3 regions of the Cytobacillus sp. QJM3NY_8 genome follow, and region 2 is predicted to be linked to each of the others. Evidence: predicted binding sites of a transcription regulator. Region 2 holds the regulator's gene; each other region holds the start of a gene.
What was found. Region 2 encodes Rex, which represses fermentation and respiration genes when NADH is low (regulators of the CRP and FNR family bind a similar motif). Its sites were predicted from a motif close to TTGTGAAATATTTCACAA; they were not measured.
Positions count from the first base shown of each region.

Region 1: a site for Rex is predicted at 2,674-2,691, ahead of AC0VZ9_RS19370 (cytochrome c oxidase subunit 2A). Genes of this name have one in related genera too.
Region 3: a site for Rex is predicted at 4,317-4,334, ahead of AC0VZ9_RS02575 (cytochrome c oxidase subunit 2A). Genes of this name have one in related genera too.

Region 1 covers NZ_CM149681.1:3,761,881-3,768,694, reverse strand. Annotated here, with positions in the region: gene AC0VZ9_RS19385 (DMT family transporter) at 1-185, shown strand, start outside; gene AC0VZ9_RS19380 (b(o/a)3-type cytochrome-c oxidase subunit 1) at 220-1,875, opposite strand; gene AC0VZ9_RS19375 (cytochrome c oxidase subunit II) at 1,875-2,351, opposite strand; gene AC0VZ9_RS19370 (cytochrome c oxidase subunit 2A) at 2,373-2,522, opposite strand; purine riboswitch at 2,882-2,983, shown strand; gene AC0VZ9_RS19365 (xanthine phosphoribosyltransferase) at 3,138-3,740, shown strand; gene AC0VZ9_RS19360 (nucleobase:cation symporter-2 family protein) at 3,737-5,047, shown strand; gene AC0VZ9_RS19355 (hypothetical protein) at 5,151-5,300, shown strand; gene AC0VZ9_RS19350 (type III polyketide synthase) at 5,538-6,620, shown strand; gene AC0VZ9_RS19345 (isoprenylcysteine carboxyl methyltransferase family protein) at 6,625-6,814, shown strand, end outside.
Region 2 covers NZ_CM149681.1:277,888-284,701, reverse strand. Annotated here, with positions in the region: gene groL (chaperonin GroEL) at 1-1,600, opposite strand, end outside; gene groES (co-chaperone GroES) at 1,662-1,946, opposite strand; gene AC0VZ9_RS01580 (lysostaphin resistance A-like protein) at 2,264-2,989, shown strand; gene AC0VZ9_RS01575 (YdiK family protein) at 3,036-3,239, shown strand; gene AC0VZ9_RS01570 (redox-sensing transcriptional repressor Rex) at 3,261-3,905, opposite strand; gene moaC (cyclic pyranopterin monophosphate synthase MoaC) at 3,933-4,415, opposite strand; gene AC0VZ9_RS01560 (ABC-F family ATP-binding cassette domain-containing protein) at 4,606-6,528, shown strand; gene tsaD (tRNA (adenosine(37)-N6)-threonylcarbamoyltransferase complex transferase subunit TsaD) at 6,757-6,814, opposite strand, start outside.
Region 3 covers NZ_CM149681.1:483,142-489,955, reverse strand. Annotated here, with positions in the region: gene AC0VZ9_RS02600 (DUF2935 domain-containing protein) at 1-549, opposite strand, end outside; gene AC0VZ9_RS02595 (hypothetical protein) at 683-1,243, opposite strand; gene AC0VZ9_RS02590 (SCO family protein) at 1,240-1,872, opposite strand; gene AC0VZ9_RS02585 (cbb3-type cytochrome c oxidase subunit I) at 1,933-3,627, opposite strand; gene AC0VZ9_RS02580 (cytochrome c oxidase subunit II) at 3,642-4,106, opposite strand; gene AC0VZ9_RS02575 (cytochrome c oxidase subunit 2A) at 4,119-4,259, opposite strand; tRNA gene AC0VZ9_RS02570 (tRNA-Ile) at 4,961-5,037, opposite strand; tRNA gene AC0VZ9_RS02565 (tRNA-Gly) at 5,044-5,117, opposite strand; tRNA gene AC0VZ9_RS02560 (tRNA-Cys) at 5,132-5,205, opposite strand; tRNA gene AC0VZ9_RS02555 (tRNA-Gln) at 5,213-5,287, opposite strand; tRNA gene AC0VZ9_RS02550 (tRNA-His) at 5,313-5,388, opposite strand; tRNA gene AC0VZ9_RS02545 (tRNA-Trp) at 5,400-5,473, opposite strand; tRNA gene AC0VZ9_RS02540 (tRNA-Tyr) at 5,481-5,564, opposite strand; tRNA gene AC0VZ9_RS02535 (tRNA-Phe) at 5,587-5,662, opposite strand; tRNA gene AC0VZ9_RS02530 (tRNA-Asp) at 5,688-5,764, opposite strand; tRNA gene AC0VZ9_RS02525 (tRNA-Met) at 5,768-5,841, opposite strand; tRNA gene AC0VZ9_RS02520 (tRNA-Ser) at 6,027-6,119, opposite strand; tRNA gene AC0VZ9_RS02515 (tRNA-Met) at 6,143-6,219, opposite strand; tRNA gene AC0VZ9_RS02510 (tRNA-Ala) at 6,238-6,313, opposite strand; tRNA gene AC0VZ9_RS02505 (tRNA-Pro) at 6,335-6,411, opposite strand; tRNA gene AC0VZ9_RS02500 (tRNA-Arg) at 6,417-6,493, opposite strand; tRNA gene AC0VZ9_RS02495 (tRNA-Gly) at 6,501-6,575, opposite strand; tRNA gene AC0VZ9_RS02490 (tRNA-Leu) at 6,582-6,666, opposite strand; tRNA gene AC0VZ9_RS02485 (tRNA-Lys) at 6,682-6,757, opposite strand.

The DNA of each region.
Region 1 (6,814 bases), 1.8 Mb from region 2:
CTGTTATTGCTACAGTTGAACCTGTCGTGGCCATGCTTCTAGGAGTCACACTTTACGGGGAAAGTCTCGGTGCAGTCCAGATTGCTGGTGCTTTGCTGATACTCAGTTCTGTAATTATTGTGAATTTGCCTGCAAGAAGGAAAAATGCAGGAAGGGCGGCTGACTCAAGCAAGCTTGAACACTAAAACACTCCGTCCATATCGGAACGGAGTGTTTTTTTTACCAAAGCTTATATCCTTTAGCCCCGGGAGGTGCATTTTGAATTAAATCTATAAAAGGAATGGTGTAGGCAAATAGAATAAGAACAACCGTAATTCCAAGCCAAAGCTTCCAATTTTCAAATACCATTGGAGCTTTTTCGGCTTCATCAGCAGCTTCTCCGACAGGGAATTCCTGCTCTCCCTTTGGTGCGAAAAAGGCAAGGTTGATGAAGATATAAAGCATTAAGATGATGCCTATAAATAGGATAGAACCGCCGATTGCCTGTGCAACCTGGTATGGAATCCATTCTGCTGCTTGTGCTGCTCCGCCATATTCAGAGTATGATGAACGGCGCGGCGCTCCCAGAAGACCGGCAGCATGCATGGCACCAGACATGAATGTCATTCCGATTGCCCAGATAACTGCTTGGATGATACCCAATTTATTCATCGCTTTTGTTAATGTTCTTCCTGTGAGATGTGGAATCAGCCAGTAAGAAACCCCAAAGAATGTAAGTACTACAGATGTTGCCACGGTTAAGTGAAAGTGGCCGGTTACCCAAATCGTGTTATGGACAACCTGGTTCATCTGGTGGGACGCATTAACGATACCGCCTGCTCCCGCAGGTATAAAGGCAACCATCCCGATGAAAGGAACAGTAAATCGGGCATCTCCCCAAGGCAGTTTTTTTACCCAGCCGAATAATCCTGTGGCCCCTTTGGAACGCCCAAAGCTTTCAAAAGTGGCAAAAAGAGAAAATGCAGTCATAAGAGATGGAATGACAACCAGGAATGTTAGGATAACCTGTAAGAATTTCCATGCTGGGTCAATTCCCGGCTCCATTAATTGATGGTGAAATCCGACAGGGATTGAAAACAGCAGGAATAATATGAATGACATGCGCGCCAATGAATCAGAAAAAATCTTTCCGCCGATGACTTTAGGAATGACAACGTACCAGGCCATGTAAGCTGGCAATAGCCAGAAGTAAACAAGCGGATGTCCGAAATACCAGAATAGAGTACGGCTGACTCCGATATTTACTGTTTCTACAAACCCCAATGACCAAGGAAGAAGCTGGAAAAGAACAGTAGACGCTACACCGATTGTTGCCACAATCCACATCATTGTGTTGACCAATGACATAAAGGTTAATAACGGACTCGGCTGCCCGGGATTTTTTCTTCTCCATTCTGCATACTTCATAATGATGGCTGCCCCGTCAATCCAGCTTCCCACTATAACAAGTGTTAAACCGATATAGTACAATGCATGTGCCTGAAGAGGAGCATAGAAAGTATAAAGAACAGTAGCTTCATTCAACAGGATCATGACAGCTGCAAGAACAGTTCCTGCTGTCATCAGCCAAAAACCTGCCCAGCCGGCAATTCGCTGTTTATTTGTAAGGGTTCCTGATGTTTTGCTTGTTGCTGCTAACTGGAAGCCCATTATAAAAAAGGTAGTAAGTACAAGTCCGAGTACAACACCGTGAACCGTGAGAATTTGGTAATACCCGATGCCTGCCGGAAGCTCGAATTTACCGGAGCGGACCAAAGTCTGCAATAAGCCAGCAAGGCCGCCTATTGCTAAAGCTGTAAATGCAACGAAAAAGTGAGCCATTGCCAATTTTCCGTCACGGCGGTCAACTTTAAATTTTGCTGAAGGATTAAACATTATTCCACCACCTTAATTTTAGACGACATCATGTGGTGACCAACACCGCAATATTCATTACATACAATTAAGTATTCTCCAGTTTTATCAAATGTTGTAATGTGTTCACTGATATAGCCGGGTTCTAGCATCATGTTGATATTTGATCCTGCAACTTCGAAACCGTGGACAACGTCTTTGGTTGTTGCGATAATTTTCACTTTAGCACCATATGGAACCTCCACTTCAGCTGGGCTATAGGAAAACGCAGATGCTACGTATACCAATTCGTAATCCCAATCTTTCCCTTCTACCTTTTTCAGTCCTGGCTCATTAAATGGAGCGGTAGTATCGACCTTTTCAGGGTCGATTGTTGCCAAACAGCTTGGGGGCTGATTGCCCAGGTAAAATGCGCTGACTCCCAAGACTGTTAGAAAAACAAGCAGCGATCCGATTCCAAAAGTGAGCCAGGCCTTTTCAAATTTATGCATATGCATGGCTTTTTCCCCTTTCTAACTCTAAAAGCGGCTGATAAATAATGAATAAACACCTGCCCATGTAATGATCAGGAAGAATCCTAATAAGAAAACGGAAGCTAGCGTTCCCTTTAAGGAAGAGCTATCCTCTATTTCAGTTTTTGTTTTTCGGCTGAGTTCTGTTTTCGCCATTGTCTTTCACTCCTTTCGAATATTTGGAAAAAGTAAATGATTACACTTTCATAATACAAAACATTTAGGAAGATTCTAGATGCTTTCAGTGAGTTCACAAATTGTTCATTCGTAACTTAAACACTATGATAATGGTGAAAAATTGATATTTAAGTGATTTATGTCACAAAAAACTCCTGTGAATTGTGAAAAAACTGTGAAGGTTTAATTGAGCTTCAGAAGGAAGGCAAATTTTTAAAAATAAACATACTGAAGAGGGCGAATTATCTGATTAGCGAACAATTTTCTGGTAATATATTGTTTAGTTCGTATTTAGTTAAATTTTTGATTGAAGTATTAGTAAATGATGTTATAATGTTAATAAATTAATAACATTCACTCATATAATCGCGAGGATATGGCTCGCAAGTTTCTACCGGGTTACCGTAAATGATCCGACTATGAGTGAGCAATGTAAAGGACGTTTAAAGTCATCCTTGTTTGCCTGCAGCTTAGATCATTAGCCTGAAGGCCATTGCTTCACTCATTTTTATGTTGTGAATGCGATGGGCTTCAGGCTTTTTATATGGCTGGAATGAGTAATTGAAGGCTATCTATCATAGAGGAGGATGCAAAATGGATATGCTTATTGAAAAAATAAAGAGCGAAGGGATTGTTTTATCTCCGACAGTTTTAAAGGTGGATTCTTTTCTGAACCACCAAATAGATCCTCAGCTAATGCATGAAGTCGGCAAAGAATTTGCAGATAGATTCTCCAGAAGCGGGATTACAAAAATATTGACTATCGAATCTTCGGGGATTGCGCCAGCTGTAATGGCTGGGCTCCATCTGAATGCTCCAGTTGTATTCGCTAGAAAAAGAAAATCTCTCACTCTGGTAAATGACCTGATTACAGCCTCTGTCTATTCTTTTACTAAGGAAGAAACAAGTGAAATCTCTGTTTCAAAGAAATATCTATCAGAAAAAGATAATGTCCTTATAATCGATGATTTTCTGGCGAATGGACAGGCAGCACTAGGTCTTGCGGATATAGTAAAAAAAGCGGGATCAGGAATTGCAGGGATTGGAATCGTTATTGAAAAAGGCTTTCAAAATGGCGGACAGCTGCTGAGGGAAAAGGGATTCCGGGTCGAGTCCTTAGCTATTATTGACTCACTTGAAAACGGCATGATCAGCTTTGATAATACAGCAAAGAATATGGAGGAAATGATACGATGAATCAGAATCCGCTTAAAATTGCTTCATTGGGAATTCAGCATGTCCTTGCCATGTATGCAGGCGCGGTAATTGTACCATTGATTGTAGGAGGTGCACTTGGCTTAACAGGGGAACAGCTTACTTATCTTGTTTCCATTGATATTTTTATGTGCGGAATTGCAACACTCCTTCAAGTATGGCGCAGTAAATTTTTTGGGATTGGCCTTCCTGTAGTTCTGGGCTGCACATTTACGGCCGTTGGACCGATGATTGCGATCGGAGGGCAGTATGGAATACCTGCTATCTATGGTTCTATTCTGGTTTCTGGTATTTTCGTTGTAGCTGTTTCAAAGTATTTTGGAAAACTGGTTAAATTTTTTCCGCCTGTTGTAACAGGGTCTGTAGTTACCATTATAGGGATTACGTTAATTCCTGTAGCAATGAATAATATGGCTGGAGGTGAGGGAAGCCCTGACTTTGGTTCCCTGACAAATATAGCATTGGCTTTTGGCACTTTGCTGTTCATCATAGTACTTTTCCGATTCTTTAAAGGCTTTGTTCGAGCGATTGCCATTTTGCTGGGGCTGGCTGCTGGCACCATTACTGCGTTTTTTATGGGCATGGTAGATTTCTCCGCTGTTGGGGAAGCTTCCTGGTTTCATATGCCATCCCCTTTCTATTTCGGCATGCCGACATTTGAGGTGACAGCGATCCTCACAATGATACTCGTAGCAATGGTCAGTTTAGTTGAATCTACGGGCGTATACTTTGCCCTTGGTGATATCTGTGAAGAAAAATTGGAAGAGAAAGATCTGTCAAATGGCTATCGTGCCGAAGGACTTGCGATTATCCTTGGTGCTGTCTTTAATGCTTTTCCTTATACAACATATTCGCAAAACGTCGGACTTCTTCAGATGTCAGGCGTTAAAACAAAAAATGTCATATATACAGCAGGGGCTTTTCTTGTACTGCTTGGGCTAGTTCCGAAAATCGGCGCATTGACAACCATTATTCCTACTCCTGTTTTAGGAGGCGCAATGGTAGCTATGTTCGGTATGGTAGTCGCCTATGGAATAAAAATGCTCAGCAAGGTAGAGTTCTCCTCTCAGGAAAATTTATTAATCATTGCCTGCTCTGTCGGGATGGGATTGGGAGTAACAGCCGTTCCTGAACTATTCGCGCAAATGCCTTCCAGTGTGCGTATCCTGACTGATAACGGTATAGTGGCTGGCAGTGTGACAGCAATTCTTTTAAATATCGTATTCAATGTTGCTAAAGGAAAAAAAGCAGTTCAGCCTGCATCTTTTGCGGAGCAGAAGGCTTCATAATTCTTCTTTGCGGCAATCACAATAATTCTGGCAATCAATATAATATTCTATCGGTATTTTACATTTCCGAAGCGATTGTTTCTCGCACGAAAGAGAGTGGAATGTGATGGAGAAATTTTATTGTGATAACTGCCGGCTTTTATATAATGAAGAAGAGGTTTGTGCTGCTTGCGGTATCCTGGTTACGAAAAAAATATATATAGAAGTACAAAAGCATCACAAAAACAATAATGGATTGGATGCATCAGAATAACTATGCCATGGGCCAGCCATTTTTTATTGAATGCTTGGCTCTAGAGCTAATTGGAAAAGATTTAGTAATGATATTCATTTAGTTATTCCATTATAATAAAGATGCACAACAACTCCTTCAAAACACATTGCTTCCTCCTAATGGGGGGAGCTTTTTTTTGCTTGATTATCCAATTTTGTAACATAAATTGCTTTTATTTGGAAAAAGTAAAAGAAAGCAAGTGGAGGAGAGTCATGTATGCCAGCAATTGTATCAGTTGCAGAAGCAATACCTGAACATGTTCTGACACAGGATCAGGTAATGGATTTTGCCAGAGATTTATTTTCAGAGTCCTTTAAGGATATTGAACGCCTATTGAAAGCTTTCCGCAACGGCCAAATTGAAAAGCGCCACTTCGCAAAGGGACTCGAATGGTTTAAAACAGATAAATCATTTGAAGAGCGAAACAATGCTTATATTGAACAGGCTATTGAACTGGGAACAAAGGCTATAAAGTGCTGTCTGGAAAATGACATTTTCCTGAGCAAGAATCTCCAATGTGATGATATCGATGCCATCTTTACTATTTCAAGCTCAGGAATTGCCACACCGAGTATTGAAGCAAGAATCATGAATAAGCTTCCATTTTCTGAACATACGAAGCGAATACCGATATGGGGACTGGGTTGTGCGGGCGGCGCATCAGGCCTTTCAAGAGCCTATGAATACTGCCTGGCTTACCCTGAAGCAAAAGTATTGGTTTTAACTATAGAATTATGCAGTTTGACCTTTCAGCGCAATGACAGATCAAAGAGTAATCTTATCGGGACCTCTCTTTTTGCTGACGGCGCAGCATGTGCGCTGATAACGGGTGATGAAGTTCAAAGGGATTTTCAAAAGGTGTCATCCATTCCGAGAATCCTGGGAACCCAATCAACAACAATGCGCAATTCTCTGGATGTGATGGGCTGGGAAGTGAAGAATGCGGGCTTATATGTGGTTTTCTCAAAGGATATACCATCCATAATAGAGGGCTGGCTGAAGCAGAATGTAACGGAATTTCTAAGGGGAAAAGGCATGGAGATGAAAAAAATAATCCATTTTGTTGCCCATCCTGGGGGAAAAAAAGTTATTGATGCTTATCAGAAAGCATTGCAATTCGATCCTGATATGACAAAAGTTTCACTTGATGTATTAAAGGAGTTCGGGAATATGTCCTCAGCAACCATTCTTTACGTGCTGAAAAGGTTTATGGAGATCGGCAGAAAGGGAGATACCGGACTTGCAACTGCTCTCGGCCCGGGATTTAGCTCGGAATTACTGCTGCTGGAATGGGAGTGAATACATGCTGTTCAAACTATTTATTGCCGTCATCATTTTGCAGAGGGCAGCAGAGCTTGCTGTAGCCCGAAATAATGAAAAGTGGATGAAAGGCCGGGGCGCACTGGAATTTGGTCAGCGGCACTATCCCTGGATCGTTGCGGTTCACGTTTCTTTTTTCATTTGCTTTCTGATTGAAGTAACCATCTTTGAAA
Region 2 (6,814 bases):
CCATATCAGGCATTGCAGGAGCAGCGTTTTCTTCCGGCTTGTCAGCAACTACTGCTTCAGTAGTTAAGAACATAGCTGCAACAGATCCAGCGTTTTGAAGAGCTGAACGAGTTACTTTAGTTGGGTCAACGATACCAGCTTCGATCATGTTTACCCACTCGCCAGTAGCAGCGTTGAAGCCAGTTCCAACTGCTTCGCGCTTTAAGCGGTCAACAATGATAGAACCTTCTAGACCGGCATTGTGAGCAATTGTGCGTACAGGCTCTTCCATCGCACGCAATACGATGTTAACACCAGTTGCTTCATCGCCTTCAGCCTGGATAGCAGCCACTTTATTGTATACGTTTAGAAGGGCAACACCACCACCGGAAACGATGCCTTCTTCTACAGCAGCACGTGTAGAGTTAAGGGCGTCTTCGATGCGAAGCTTGCGCTCTTTTAATTCAGTTTCAGTAGCAGCACCAACTTTAACAACTGCAACACCACCAGCAAGTTTAGCAAGGCGCTCTTGTAATTTTTCGCGGTCAAATTCAGAAGTTGTTTCTTCCATTTGAGTGCGGATCTGGTTCACACGTCCGCCGATTTGCGCGCTGTCTCCAGCACCCTCAACGATTGTAGTGTTTTCTTTTGTAACAACTACTTTAGTAGCGCGTCCTAAAGAGTCGATTGTAGCAGACTTAAGGTCACGGCCTAACTCTTCAGTGATTACTTCACCGCCAGTCAGGATCGCGATATCTTCAAGCATAGCTTTGCGGCGGTCACCGAAGCCAGGAGCTTTTACTGCTACCGCGTTGAAAGTTCCGCGAAGCTTATTCACAACTAGTGTAGCAAGTGCTTCACCTTCAACATCTTCAGCTACAAGCAATAAAGGCTTGCCTTGCTGTACAACTTGCTCAAGTACAGGAAGGATTTCCTGGATGCTTGTGATCTTCTTATCAGTGATTAAGATATAAGGGTTTTCAAGAACCGCTTCCATCTTATCAGAATCTGTAACCATGTATGGAGAAGCATATCCGCGGTCGAATTGCATACCTTCAACCACATCAAGCTCAGTTGTGAATCCTTTAGATTCTTCGATTGTGATAACACCATCGTTGCCAACGCGCTCCATTGCTTCAGCGATCAGCTGGCCAACTTCATTGTCAGCAGCAGAGATTGCAGCAACCTGAGCAATAGATTCCTTATTTTCGATTGGCTTAGAAATAGCTTTTAATTCTTCTACAGCTGTAACAACTGCTTTTTCGATTCCTTTGCGGATGCCCATTGGGTTAGCGCCTGCAGTTACGTTCTTAAGGCCTTCACGGATCATTGCCTGAGCAAGAACAGTTGCAGTTGTTGTACCGTCACCGGCAACATCATTTGTTTTACTTGCTACTTCAGCAACAAGCTTCGCACCCATGTTTTCGAATGCATCTTCAAGCTCGATTTCTTTCGCAATTGTCACACCATCATTGGTGATAAGTGGAGAACCGAATTTCTTCTCAAGAACCACGTTGCGTCCTTTAGGTCCAAGAGTTACTTTTACCGCATTTGCAAGGGAATCCACACCGCGAAGCATCGCGCGGCGAGCTTCTTCACTAAATTTAATCTCTTTAGCCATTGATAAAAACCTCCTCAAAAATTTTAGCTTTATTCTTTAATAATCTTCGTCTGATCGGCGATTAGCCAATTACAGCAAGAATGTCATTTTCGCGTAAAATTAAATACTCTTTGCCTTCGTACTTCACTTCAGTACCAGCATATTTTGAGAAGATGATACGATCGCCGTCAGCAACTTCAAGGGCAACACGCTCACCATTTTCAAGAACGCGGCCAGTTCCTACAGCTACAACTTTACCTTCTTGAGGCTTTTCTTTAGCAGTGTCCGGCAGTACGATGCCGCTTGCAGTTTTTTCTTCAGTTTCAACAAGCTCGATAATAATTCGATCACCTAGTGGCTTTAACAAGTGAAACAACCTCCTCAAATAATATGTAAATATTTTTATTTATTAGCACTCTCTCTGTATGAGTGCTAACACAATTATTATATTAATGAATCTCATTTCTATTTGCAAGGGTGAAGCTTAAATTTTTTAGAAAAAATTTCATTCGCCCATACACGCTATTTTTCGACACAGACAACCTCTTAAGTATGCTTCGGAACTCTTCACTTTACCCATAGTATTTTCCTGCTTTGATGCTGATATTTGAAACCCGCTCCTTATTAAGAGTACAATGGCTTTAGGACTTGTTTTCCAACACTCAGAATAAGGAGTATAACATTTTGAAGAAGGAATATTGGTTTATATTAATAGCTTATATTGCCATGCAGCTGTCCAGTTTGTTTGGCGTTCCGCTTGTGTTATTTATTGCAGATGCCCTTGGACAGAACCCCGAAAACATGCAGATCCTGGCTGTAGCCTACTGGCTTGTCATCAGTTTTACGGTTACACTGATCATTACGCTTCTATTATTAAGAAAAGAGATGAAAAAAGGCCTGAATAGGGATGCATCTTCCGCAGCAAGCTCAGCGGGCTGGGCAGTTGGGGGTATATTTTTGGCCCTGATCGCTCAAGCTACTGCTGCCAGCATTGAAAATATGATTGGGATTGAAATGGGATCTGAGAATACGCAGCAGATTATCCGGATTATTGAAGCATCGCCAATCGTTATCTTAATTAGTTCGGTCATTGGGCCAATACTTGAGGAGATTGTCTTTAGAAAAGTTATTTTCGGTTCTCTCCATAAGCGCTTCAACTTCTTCTTATCGGCCCTGATCAGCTCAGTCATTTTTGCACTTGCCCATTTCGAGCCTGAACATGTACTGCTGTACTCGGCAATGGGGTTCACCTTTGCTTTCTTATATGTCAAAACGAAGCGGATTATTGTGCCGATTTTTGCCCATGTGGCGATGAACACCTTTGTTGCGGTTATCCAGCTGAATCAGGATAATATGCAAAAATGGTTAGAAGAAATGGAAAAAATGCAGAGCTTTATCAGCTTTTTCTAGCATAGGGAAATGCTTTGCAGAGTTTTAAACTTACTGGGGGATTTTGATGAGAAGCACACCTTTGTTTTCAGGCTTTATTTACATCCTTCTCGGATGCCTTTTCACTTTTATAGCCATACAGAATACCCAGCGTGAAGAAACCTGGGGATTCTTTACTTATTTTCTGATTATAATTGCCACATTCGATTTTGGCACCGGACTGCGGATGGTTGGCCTGCATTTTAAAATGAAAAATAAAATAAAAAAATGAGCCCCCAAAAGGCTCATTTTTTTACATTTCTTCCGGATAGTTTTTCAGAAAATAAACCAGTGACTGCAATTCTACTGCCAGATCGATATGGTGAATCCGAATCGAGGCTGGCACAGTGAGCCTCGCAGGTGTAAAATTAAGGATTCCTTTTATTTTCGCATTCACCATCCGATCGGTAATAGCCTGGGCAGGCGGTGCCGGCACCGTTAAAATCGCCACCTGAATATTATTATTTATAATAACTTCTTCAAGGTCATCCATATGATGGACCGGTACATCACCGATTTTCGTGCCAACCTTACTCTCATCAACATCAAAGGCTACTTCTATTTTGGTATTATTATTTTTAAGAAAATTATAGTTAAGAAAGGCTGTTCCTAAATTCCCTACCCCGATCAAAGCTACTTTAGTCAGCTCATCCTGGTCAAGAGTCTTCCGAAAGAAGCCCAGCAGGTAATTCACATTATATCCATATCCTTTTTTTCCTAACGCACCAAAGTACGAAAAATCGCGGCGGATTGTTGCAGAATCTACCTTTACCGCCTCACTCAATTCTGCTGAAGAGACTCTTTGTTTGCCTGATGAGTGAAGGTTTTTTAGAAAGCGGTAGTATAAAGGCAGCCGTTTAGCTGTTGCCTGCGGTATCTTAATTGGTTCATTGGCCATTCGTCCATCCCCATTTCTTATGATGAATTAATTTCTTTTAAAATCTCCGTTTTTTCCGCCTGTTTTCTCTATTAAAAAGGTTGGCCCAATCACCATTCCTTTATCTACAGCCTTGCACATGTCATAAACGGTCAGCGCACAGACAGAAGCGGCTGTTAACGCTTCCATTTCCACACCCGTATTTCCCTTCGTTTTTACAGAAGCAGTAATGATCAGGACATACTCTTCCTCTTCCGCCTTCCATGAAAATGAAATGTCCACGCCCTTAAGCGGCAGCGGATGGCACATCGGAATAATGTCCCATGTTTTCTTGCTCGCCATAATGCCTGCAGTTTGTGCAACAGCGAGTACATCCCCTTTTTTCATAGAGTTGGATGTTATCTTTTCGTATATCTCCTGATTAAGAGTAATACTTGATTGAGCAATGGCTGTTCTTGCCGTTTCAGGTTTATCGCTGACATCCACCATTTTTGCCCTGCCCTCTTGATTAAAATGAGTAAAATCCGCCATTCAAAACACCTCTCTTCAAAATCATACACTATTTTTCTGTTACTTTGTATGTGCTTTGTATTGTTCCTCACATATTTATTTGCCTTTTGTCTTGATTGAATGCCCTGCAGAAGGGATTATAGTCCTGTCTCCTTTATTGCCGAACATATATGAATGAGTTACACTTACTCTATACCCGAGGTGAAAGAACATGATACTATTACAAGTCAATCAGCTGGCGAAAAATTTTGGCGCTGATCCCATTTTAACCAATATAAAGCTTGAAGTACAAACCAGGGACAGGATTGCGCTAGTAGGGCGCAATGGTGCAGGAAAGTCCACCCTTTTGAAAATTATTGCCGGACAAATGACATATGACTCCGGTGAGATTATAAAGCCAAAGGAAGTAACAATTGGCTATCTTGCACAAAATACCGGCCTGGAATCAGAGTTATCCATTTGGGATGAAATGCTGACTGTTTTTAGTCATCTGCAGAAGCAGGAAAAACAGCTTCGCAGCCTTGAAGAACAAATGGCAGACCCTGATGTCCTAAATAACTCTGATGCCTATGAACGCATCTTAAAAGAATACGACAAGCTTCAGGTTGATTTCAAAGAAAATGGCGGCTATCAATATGAGGCAGATATCCGTTCCATTCTCCACGGACTCAACTTCAGCTCAATGGGCTATGACACTAAAATTTCATCATTGAGCGGCGGACAGCGTACCAGATTGGCCCTTGGTAAACTTTTGCTGACAAAGCCTGATATCTTAATACTGGACGAGCCTACCAACCACCTGGATATTGAAACATTATCATGGCTCGAACAGTACCTGCAGGGATACAACGGTGCCATTCTAATCGTATCCCATGACCGATATTTCCTTGATAAGGTCGTTTCCCAGGTTTACGAGATTTCCCGCCGCCAAATAAGAAAGTACCCAGGAAACTACAGTTCCTATCTCGATCAAAAAGCGGCTAACTTTGAAAGAGAAATGAAGCAATTCGAGAAACAGCAGGAAGAGATCGCTAAGCTGCAGGATTTTATCCAGCGAAATCTTGCCCGTGCTTCCACAACCAAAAGGGCACAAAGCCGCAGAAAGCAGCTTGCCAGAATGGACGTGATGGACAGGCCGCTGGGAGACGAGAAATCAGCTTCTTTTGGCTTTGACATTGAACGGCAATCAGGCAATGAGGTTTTAAATATACATTCTCTTGCTATTGGCTATGAAGAGATAGTGAGCGAGAATATTTCACTGCGACTGGCAAGAGGTGACAGCATTGCACTGGTGGGGCCCAATGGAATTGGCAAATCCACCTTGCTCAAAACCATCATCAAAAAGATCTCTTCTTTTTCCGGGGAGATACAGTACGGTTCCAATGTGACAATTGGCTACTATGACCAGGAACAGGCGGAACTCACCAGCAATAAAAGAGTCCTGAACGAATTATGGGATGAATACCCGCTAAAACCGGAAAAGGAAATCCGGACAATACTTGGGAACTTTCTTTTCTCTGGTGATGATGTTCTTAAAACTGTTTCAACACTGAGCGGCGGTGAAAAGGCACGTCTTGCGCTTGCGAAGCTTATGATGCAGAAAGCCAATTTCTTAATCCTCGACGAGCCTACAAACCATTTGGATCTGGATAGCAAAGAAATTCTTGAAAATGCATTGATCAATTATCCTGGAACGATTCTCTTTGTATCTCATGACCGATATTTTATCAACAGAATCACAACAAAGGTAGTTGAACTTTCCAGTATTGGGGCAACAGAGTATCTCGGCGATTATGATTATTATGTGGAAAAAAAGCAGGAACAAGAGGAACTGCTTGCACTTAATGAGCAAGATGAATCCACGGCATCACAGCCTGTTAAGCAGGACAAAAATAATTATCAGCAGGATAAAGAAGCCAAAAAGCTCGAACGCCAACGAAAAAGAAGAATGGAAGAAATTGAAGTGCAAATAGAAGGATTGGAGAAAGTAATCGATATGAATGATCAGCTTCTCTGTGATCCGAATGTTTATCAAGACCATGAAAAAGTGATGGGTATCACAAATGAAACTGATCAAGCAAAAGCTAAGCTGGAAGAATTGATGGAAGAATGGACACTTTTAGCTGATGATTAATAAAAGAAAATTCATAACTTTTAGACTGGTAGAATAGTCACTGCCAGTCTTTTCTATTATCCACAGAGATAATCACAAGAAAAACGCAGTTATATATACTCTCCACAGACTTTTCCACATTATCCACAATTTAAACTGTTTTTATCCACATTACCAACATAATATTCTGAAATAAATGATTTTATCCACAGAAAAAGCCCCCTATGCGGTCGGGGACTTTTTCCTAATTTATTTATCATTGTGGATAGTGATGTCCAAACCGGGATTGGCATTTAAATCAAGTCCG
Region 3 (6,814 bases), 210 kb from region 2:
AGCTTGAAAGACCAATTGGTCAAAATCATGGCTAAACTCTCTTGCCTGTTCTACCAGCTTTCTTTCCGAAGGATCTAGTAAATGGCCAATAAACTTAGCATGGTCAGCCATGATCCTTAGAAAGAAGACATTTTCTTCTATAATGGCTTCCGGTTTTGGTGCGAGTATCCCTGAGTTGAGGTCTTTTAATCGATTTGCAAAGTATGCAGCTTCTCTGCTGATATGGTCAATTAATAAAGGAAAATTATTTGAACGGATTTCGCATCTTAATGTCAGCCCCAGCACTTTCCTCTTATAGCTCCAGATGGCAGCAGCTGCTTGATAAACCTCGTTATTAAATGCTTGAACCTGTCTAAGTTCTGAGTTGATTGTAAATCTGGCCAGCTTTTCCTCGATTCTTTCAAATAGAGCGATAAATTGCTGTGCTTCGGCAATTAATTGTTTCTGTTCATAGGTAAACCCCAAACTTAAAAATAGTGCATGTTCTTTCATAATCCTGGACCAAAATTTAATCTCATCCAGCGATCTAACGACTATTGGATCCGCCATGTCATCCCCTCCCCAATTACTCACTCCTTCTCATATATATTTATGATTTCCTGCCATTATTCTATTTTATTGAAGCTGATAAACAAGCTGATAAATGTAAAAACTGCTCCCAAGAACGGCAGCAGTCATTCTTTTACTCATATTTTGAAAAATCCATAACATAGCTATAAATCAAGTATACAACCATGGCAAACGCGGTTGAAATAAAGCCCCAGCCCAGCGTAATCTGCTCGATGACCAAATAGTTATTGCAAAGCTGTACAGGGGACCAGATATATAGCCATCCCAGAGCTAAAAATAAGATAGTAAAGAAAATAATGAGAGCATGCTTCCAAAATGAACTTAGCTTTGGCCAGCTGTCCCGCAATGGCACACCGGCCAAAAATGGAAGGGAGATAAATTTAAAGACTTCTACACTCGTAAGCGTCAATGCTTCATCCATTGTCCTTGGCAGAGACCAATACACCATAATGATTGAAAACAGCAATATACCCGGCACTCCGTTTTCATTCCATTTTGAGAAAAATCCCGTGAAGCGATTCTGAAAGAACTTTGCCATGAATATGCCAGAGATCACCAGTAAAGGCATTTGCATATGCATATGGGTAATCATGATGGACTCCAGAAAATCAGCTGCAGGCGGGAGCATCAATCCAAGAAGCAGGAGTAATCCGTAAACTGATGACTTCATCATTCTTTCCCTCCGCTCTCGAGAATCTCCGTCACCCGTTCAGCCGCTGCTTCTATTAAGGTGTAATCCATGACTTCAACTAAGTGTCCTTTTGGATTCACCAGATAAAAGGCAGAGTTATGGGCAAAATTTCCGTATTCATCAGGAATGACTATGACACCAAATCGATCAAGCAAAGATTTAAGCTCCTGCTGTTTCGGTATCCTCGCCATTCTCCACGTTTCCCCGTCACTGCCAAAAGCCTTGCGGTAAGTATCCAATGTTTCCGGAGTATCCCGCTTTGGATCAAAACTAATGCTCAGGAATTGAATATCATGGCCAATATACTCTTCTGGAATCCGTTTATATACTTCAGACATATTAACCTCCAGTTCAGGACAAACAGTACCGCATGAAGTATATAAAAAGGTAATAAACACATACTTCCCTTCAAATTCTGTGAAAGAATAGGTCCTCCCGTTATTATCTTCAAGTGTTACATCCGGGAACTGAGGCTTTTCATCCATTAACTGATTAACCCTGGCTTTTTCAGCAGTGAAAGCCTGAAAGCCATCTGTGCCAATGTAAAAAAGGAGCACGCCAAACACCAGTACAGCCAAGCTGGAAAAAGCCGTTTTATTTTTTGGAAACATGATTCATCACTTCCTTTTAAAAGAAAGAGACAGCCCTGCATCCGAGCTATCTCTCTTTCCTTACCAGGTTTTATAAGGAGGTGAACCTGGAGGAGCATTGACAATAAAATCGACCAATGGAATGACATAAGCCATGCCGACAAGGACAATCATACACACAATCCATAATCCCCAGCGCTCTGTCCATCTAGGTGTTGGCGCTTCATCCTCTTCCACTTCCGCAACAGGGAATTCTGTGTTTCCTTTTGGCGCAAAGAACATGAGGTAGAATACAGCATATACCTGCATAAGTACACCGATCATCAGAAGGGTACCACCGATAGCCAGGAAGAACAGATAAGGATCCCAGCTTAAAGCAGTTGCATTGTCAAAGTATGTTGAATAAGAAGTTCTTCTTGGAGAACCCAGCAGACCCACCCAGTGCATCGCACCGGACATGATGATCATACCGAGCGTCCATATGATCGTTTGTATAACCCCAAGTTTATTAATCTGCGGTGTCAGCATTCTTTTTGATACATAAGGAATAAGCCAGTAGCTGATACCGAAGAACGTCATGACCACAGACATGCCAAGTGTTAAGTGGAAATGACCGACAATCCACATTGTGTTATGAACTACCTGGTTCAATTGGTTTGTGCTTTGTACTATTCCGCCGGCTCCGGCAGGAATAAAAGCAGCCATCGCGATAAATGGCGCGAGGAATCGAACATCTCCCCAAGGAAGTTTCTTATACCAGCCGACAAGACCTCTTCCGCCTTTCTTTCTCGCTGTACGCTCAAATACTGCAAACATAGCATAAGCAGTCATTAATGAAGGGAAGCCAATTGCCAAACTCATAAACACGTGCATGTATTTCACAGGTTCAGAAATACCAGGATCAATAATCTGATGATGGAAGCCGCCGGTAATATTCATAATTACAAGTGCAATAACCACAATTCTTGTTAAAAGGTCATTCCACCTACGGCCGCCAATAATCTTCGGCACTATGACATACCAGGCAGAGACCGCTGTTAAATACCAGATGTTTACCAGCGTATGGCCGAACGCCCAGAACAGCGTGCGTGCAACCATGACATTTATTGTCTCCACCCATCCAAAAGCCCAAGGGATAATGGTAAAAACCTCAATGGCTACAGGTATGCTTCCAAAGAATAAGAGAACAAATACACCGGTTGCAAAGAAAGAAAGAATAGGGATATGCTGGCCGGGATTCCTCTTTCGCCAGCTAGCCACATTAATAAAGGCACCAAAGGCGCACATCCATACACCCAATACAATGAAGACTAAACCGATATAGAAAATGGGTGAAGCAGCCATTGGCGGATAGAACGTATACATAACAGATGCTTCATTCATTAAAATCGGAATCACAGCTAGGACAAATCCGAAAATCTTCATCCAGAAGCCGATCCAAGCCATCTTTCTTACCTTAGGAAGCAGGCCTCCCAGAGTATGAGATAATCCAGCATAAAAGTAACCAATTGTGAAGAAAGCCGACAGTACGACTACCAGCAGCAGACCGTGAGCTGTAAGAACCTGATAATAGTTCAGCCATGCCGGCAATTCCAGCATTCCAGCCCGATTCAGCCCTTGCAATAGTCCAAGTATTCCGCCAAGCAGGATGGCTAAGAAAGCAACAGATAAATATGATTTCGTTATTTTTGCATCCTCCAGGCTAATTCCCATAACTTTATTTGCTTTATCCTTAAATGCTTGTGTTTTTCCTGTTTGCTTAATAACTGTTTCCACTGTTTATCCCCCCTTTATTTCACCGTAATGGTGGTGCTCATCATCTGATGACCCGCACCGCAGTACTCATTGCAAAGAACCAAATATTCACCTGGCTTTTCAAATTTCTGTATGATCTTTTGTACATAGCCAGGCACAACCATTGCATTTAGGTTCGTGTCAGCGACTTGAAAGCCATGCACGACATCTTTAGATGTCATGGTAAAATGAACTGTCGATCCTGCAGGCACTTCAATTTCATTTGGGGTAAAGCTGAATACCTGAAGAATCATAACTACTTCATACTCATTCTCGCCTATCTTCTTAATCCCAGGATTATCGAACGGCGCTGTTTCATCCACTTTTTGAGGATCAATTCGCTCTCCATAGCTTGGCGGCCCCATCTCCAGGGCGAATGTCTGATAGCCCGTAATCAGCATGAATCCAATAATCATTCCAAAGCTTAATATCAGCCATACCTTCTCCGACCGATGCATCATTTTATATCCCCCCTATAATCTGGCCATGTACAGGCCATACACAATTAAATAAGTAACAAAGATCCCAAGCCCCACAACTGTAACTGAAAAGAACGTACCCCTTAGAGAGTTATGTTCCTTTGAACTGCTCTGGACCACTTTTCGCGTTTCCACCTTCCATCAGCTCCTTAGCTTTGTTACCTACATCATAGTTGAGAAGGGTTTTCATAAAAGTGAAATGAATCACACTTTTTTCATATATCTTCGCAGGCAAAAATGCTGAAATACTAACAAAAGCACAGTAATATCAAGGCTTTCTTCCAATGAATTTTGTACTGGCAAGCATAACGATTCACAAATAATTCACAAAAAGTTAATTCACCTGATTTGTAATGAATCTCAAGCTTTAAAAGATTAATGTAAAGAACATAAGGATTTGAGATTTTAAGTTAGAATTTTGATGAAGTATGTAAACTATCGTCTTAAACTAATCGGCAGGTTAATAAAATTTAAGGAAAACTGGGGGATATTTTGGATGTTTTGTAATTTTGGCTTTTTCATTAACAGCTGGAGCATTCTTGAAATATTTTCAGATGATAAAGTTAAGGAACTGAATAATAGAGGAAAAGAGTTGGAAGATAAAACAGAATGAAAATCAAGCGGCCGATACTAACCTAACGAGAGATTGAATATCGTAGAGAAAAGGTGAAAAAACACAGTATGGATAAACTCCATATGTATTAGTATAATTACCAAATACCTCAAGGGACGGGATTTTACCATAGAAATATAAATCGGTCCAATAACCGTTTTATATTTCTCCAATACAAAAAAACTAACTCCTATTGGAATTAGTTTGAAAATGGTATGTATAATGGTGGGCCTAAATGGACTCGAACCATCGACCTCACGCTTATCAGGCGTGCGCTCTAACCAGCTGAGCTATAGGCCCATATGTTGGAGCGGGTGAAGGGAATCGAACCCTCATCATCAGCTTGGAAGGCTGAGGTTTTACCACTAAACTACACCCGCATATGATTATGGTTTGGAGGCAACACCCGGATTTGAACCGGGGATGGAGGTTTTGCAGACCTCTGCCTTACCACTTGGCTATGCTGCCTTAAAAATGGCTGGGCTAGCAGGATTCGAACCTGCGAGTGACGGAGTCAAAGTCCGGTGCCTTACCGCTTGGCTATAGCCCAATAATATTGCTGTCAAAAAGAATAATGGGGCGATTGATGGGAATCGAACCCACGAGTGTCGGAGCCACAATCCGATGCGTTAACCACTTCGCCACAACCGCCACTATCCTACTGGCAGGGGTAGCAGGAATCGAACCCACATCAAAGGTTTTGGAGACCTTCGTTTTACCATTAAACTATACCCCTATATAAATGGTGGAGGGGGGCAGATTCGAACTGCCGAACCCGAAGGAGCGGATTTACAGTCCGCCGCGTTTAGCCACTTCGCTACCCCTCCACGTCTGATAAGACTTAGGAAATGGTGGCTCAGGACGGAATCGAACCGCCGACACAAGGATTTTCAGTCCTTTGCTCTACCGACTGAGCTACTGAGCCACATATTATTTACTTTTTGTAAAAATGGCGGTCCGGACGGGACTCGAACCCGCGACCTCCTGCGTGACAGGCAGGCATTCTAACCAACTGAACTACCGGACCAGATTGCGGGGGCAGGATTTGAACCTACGACCTTCGGGTTATGAGCCCGACGAGCTACCGGACTGCTCCACCCCGCGATAGTATTATTAATGTGATTATTCTATGCTCACATCTAGCATTTCATCTCGCAGCTTATTCAATGAAGTACCGCCCCGATTTCAGAAAGATTATCCAAGCAGCAACTCAATCGGTGCGCTGAAGTAATTCCTTCGAAGATTATTCGGTCGTGCTCCACCCCGCGATAGTATTATTAAATAAAATATGGAGGAGGAAAGGGGATTCGAACCCCTGCGCGGTTTGACCCGCCTGTCGGTTTTCAAGACCGATCCCTTCAGCCGGACTTGGGTATTCCTCCGATATGATACAAAATAAGCATATTGGTAGCGGCGGAGGGGATCGAACCCCCGACCTCACGGGTATGAACCGTACGCTCTAGCCAGCTGAGCTACACCGCCAATGTGACTAAATATTTATGGTGGAGCCTAGCGGGATCGAACCGCTGACCTCCTGCGTGCAAAGCAGGCGCTCTCCCAGCTGAGCTAAGGCCCCATGTAATAAAAGAAGTGTCCCTGGTCGGGAAGACAGGATTCGAACCTGCGACCCCTTGGTCCCAAACCAAGTGCTCTACCAAGCTGAGCTACTCCCCGTAATATGGCGCGCCCGAGAGGAGTCGAACCCCTAACCTTTTGATCCGTAGTCAAACGCTCTATCCAATTGAGCTACGGGCGCAAAATAATGGAGCGGAAGACGGGATTCGAACCCGCGACCCCCACCTTGGCAAGGTGATGTTCTACCACTGAACTACTTCCGCTTAAAATGGTGCGGGTGAAGGGAGTCGAACCCCCACGCCTTGCGGCGCCAGATCCTAAGTCTGGTGCGTCTGCCAATTCCGCCACACCCGCAATATGAAATTAAAATGGTGAGCCATGAAGGACTCGAACCTTCGACCCTCTGATTAAAAGTCAGATGCTCTACCGACTGAGCTAATGGCTCATACTTTTATGAGATTTCCTAAATTCTGATAAGTACAGTCAGATGTTCCAAAGCTAA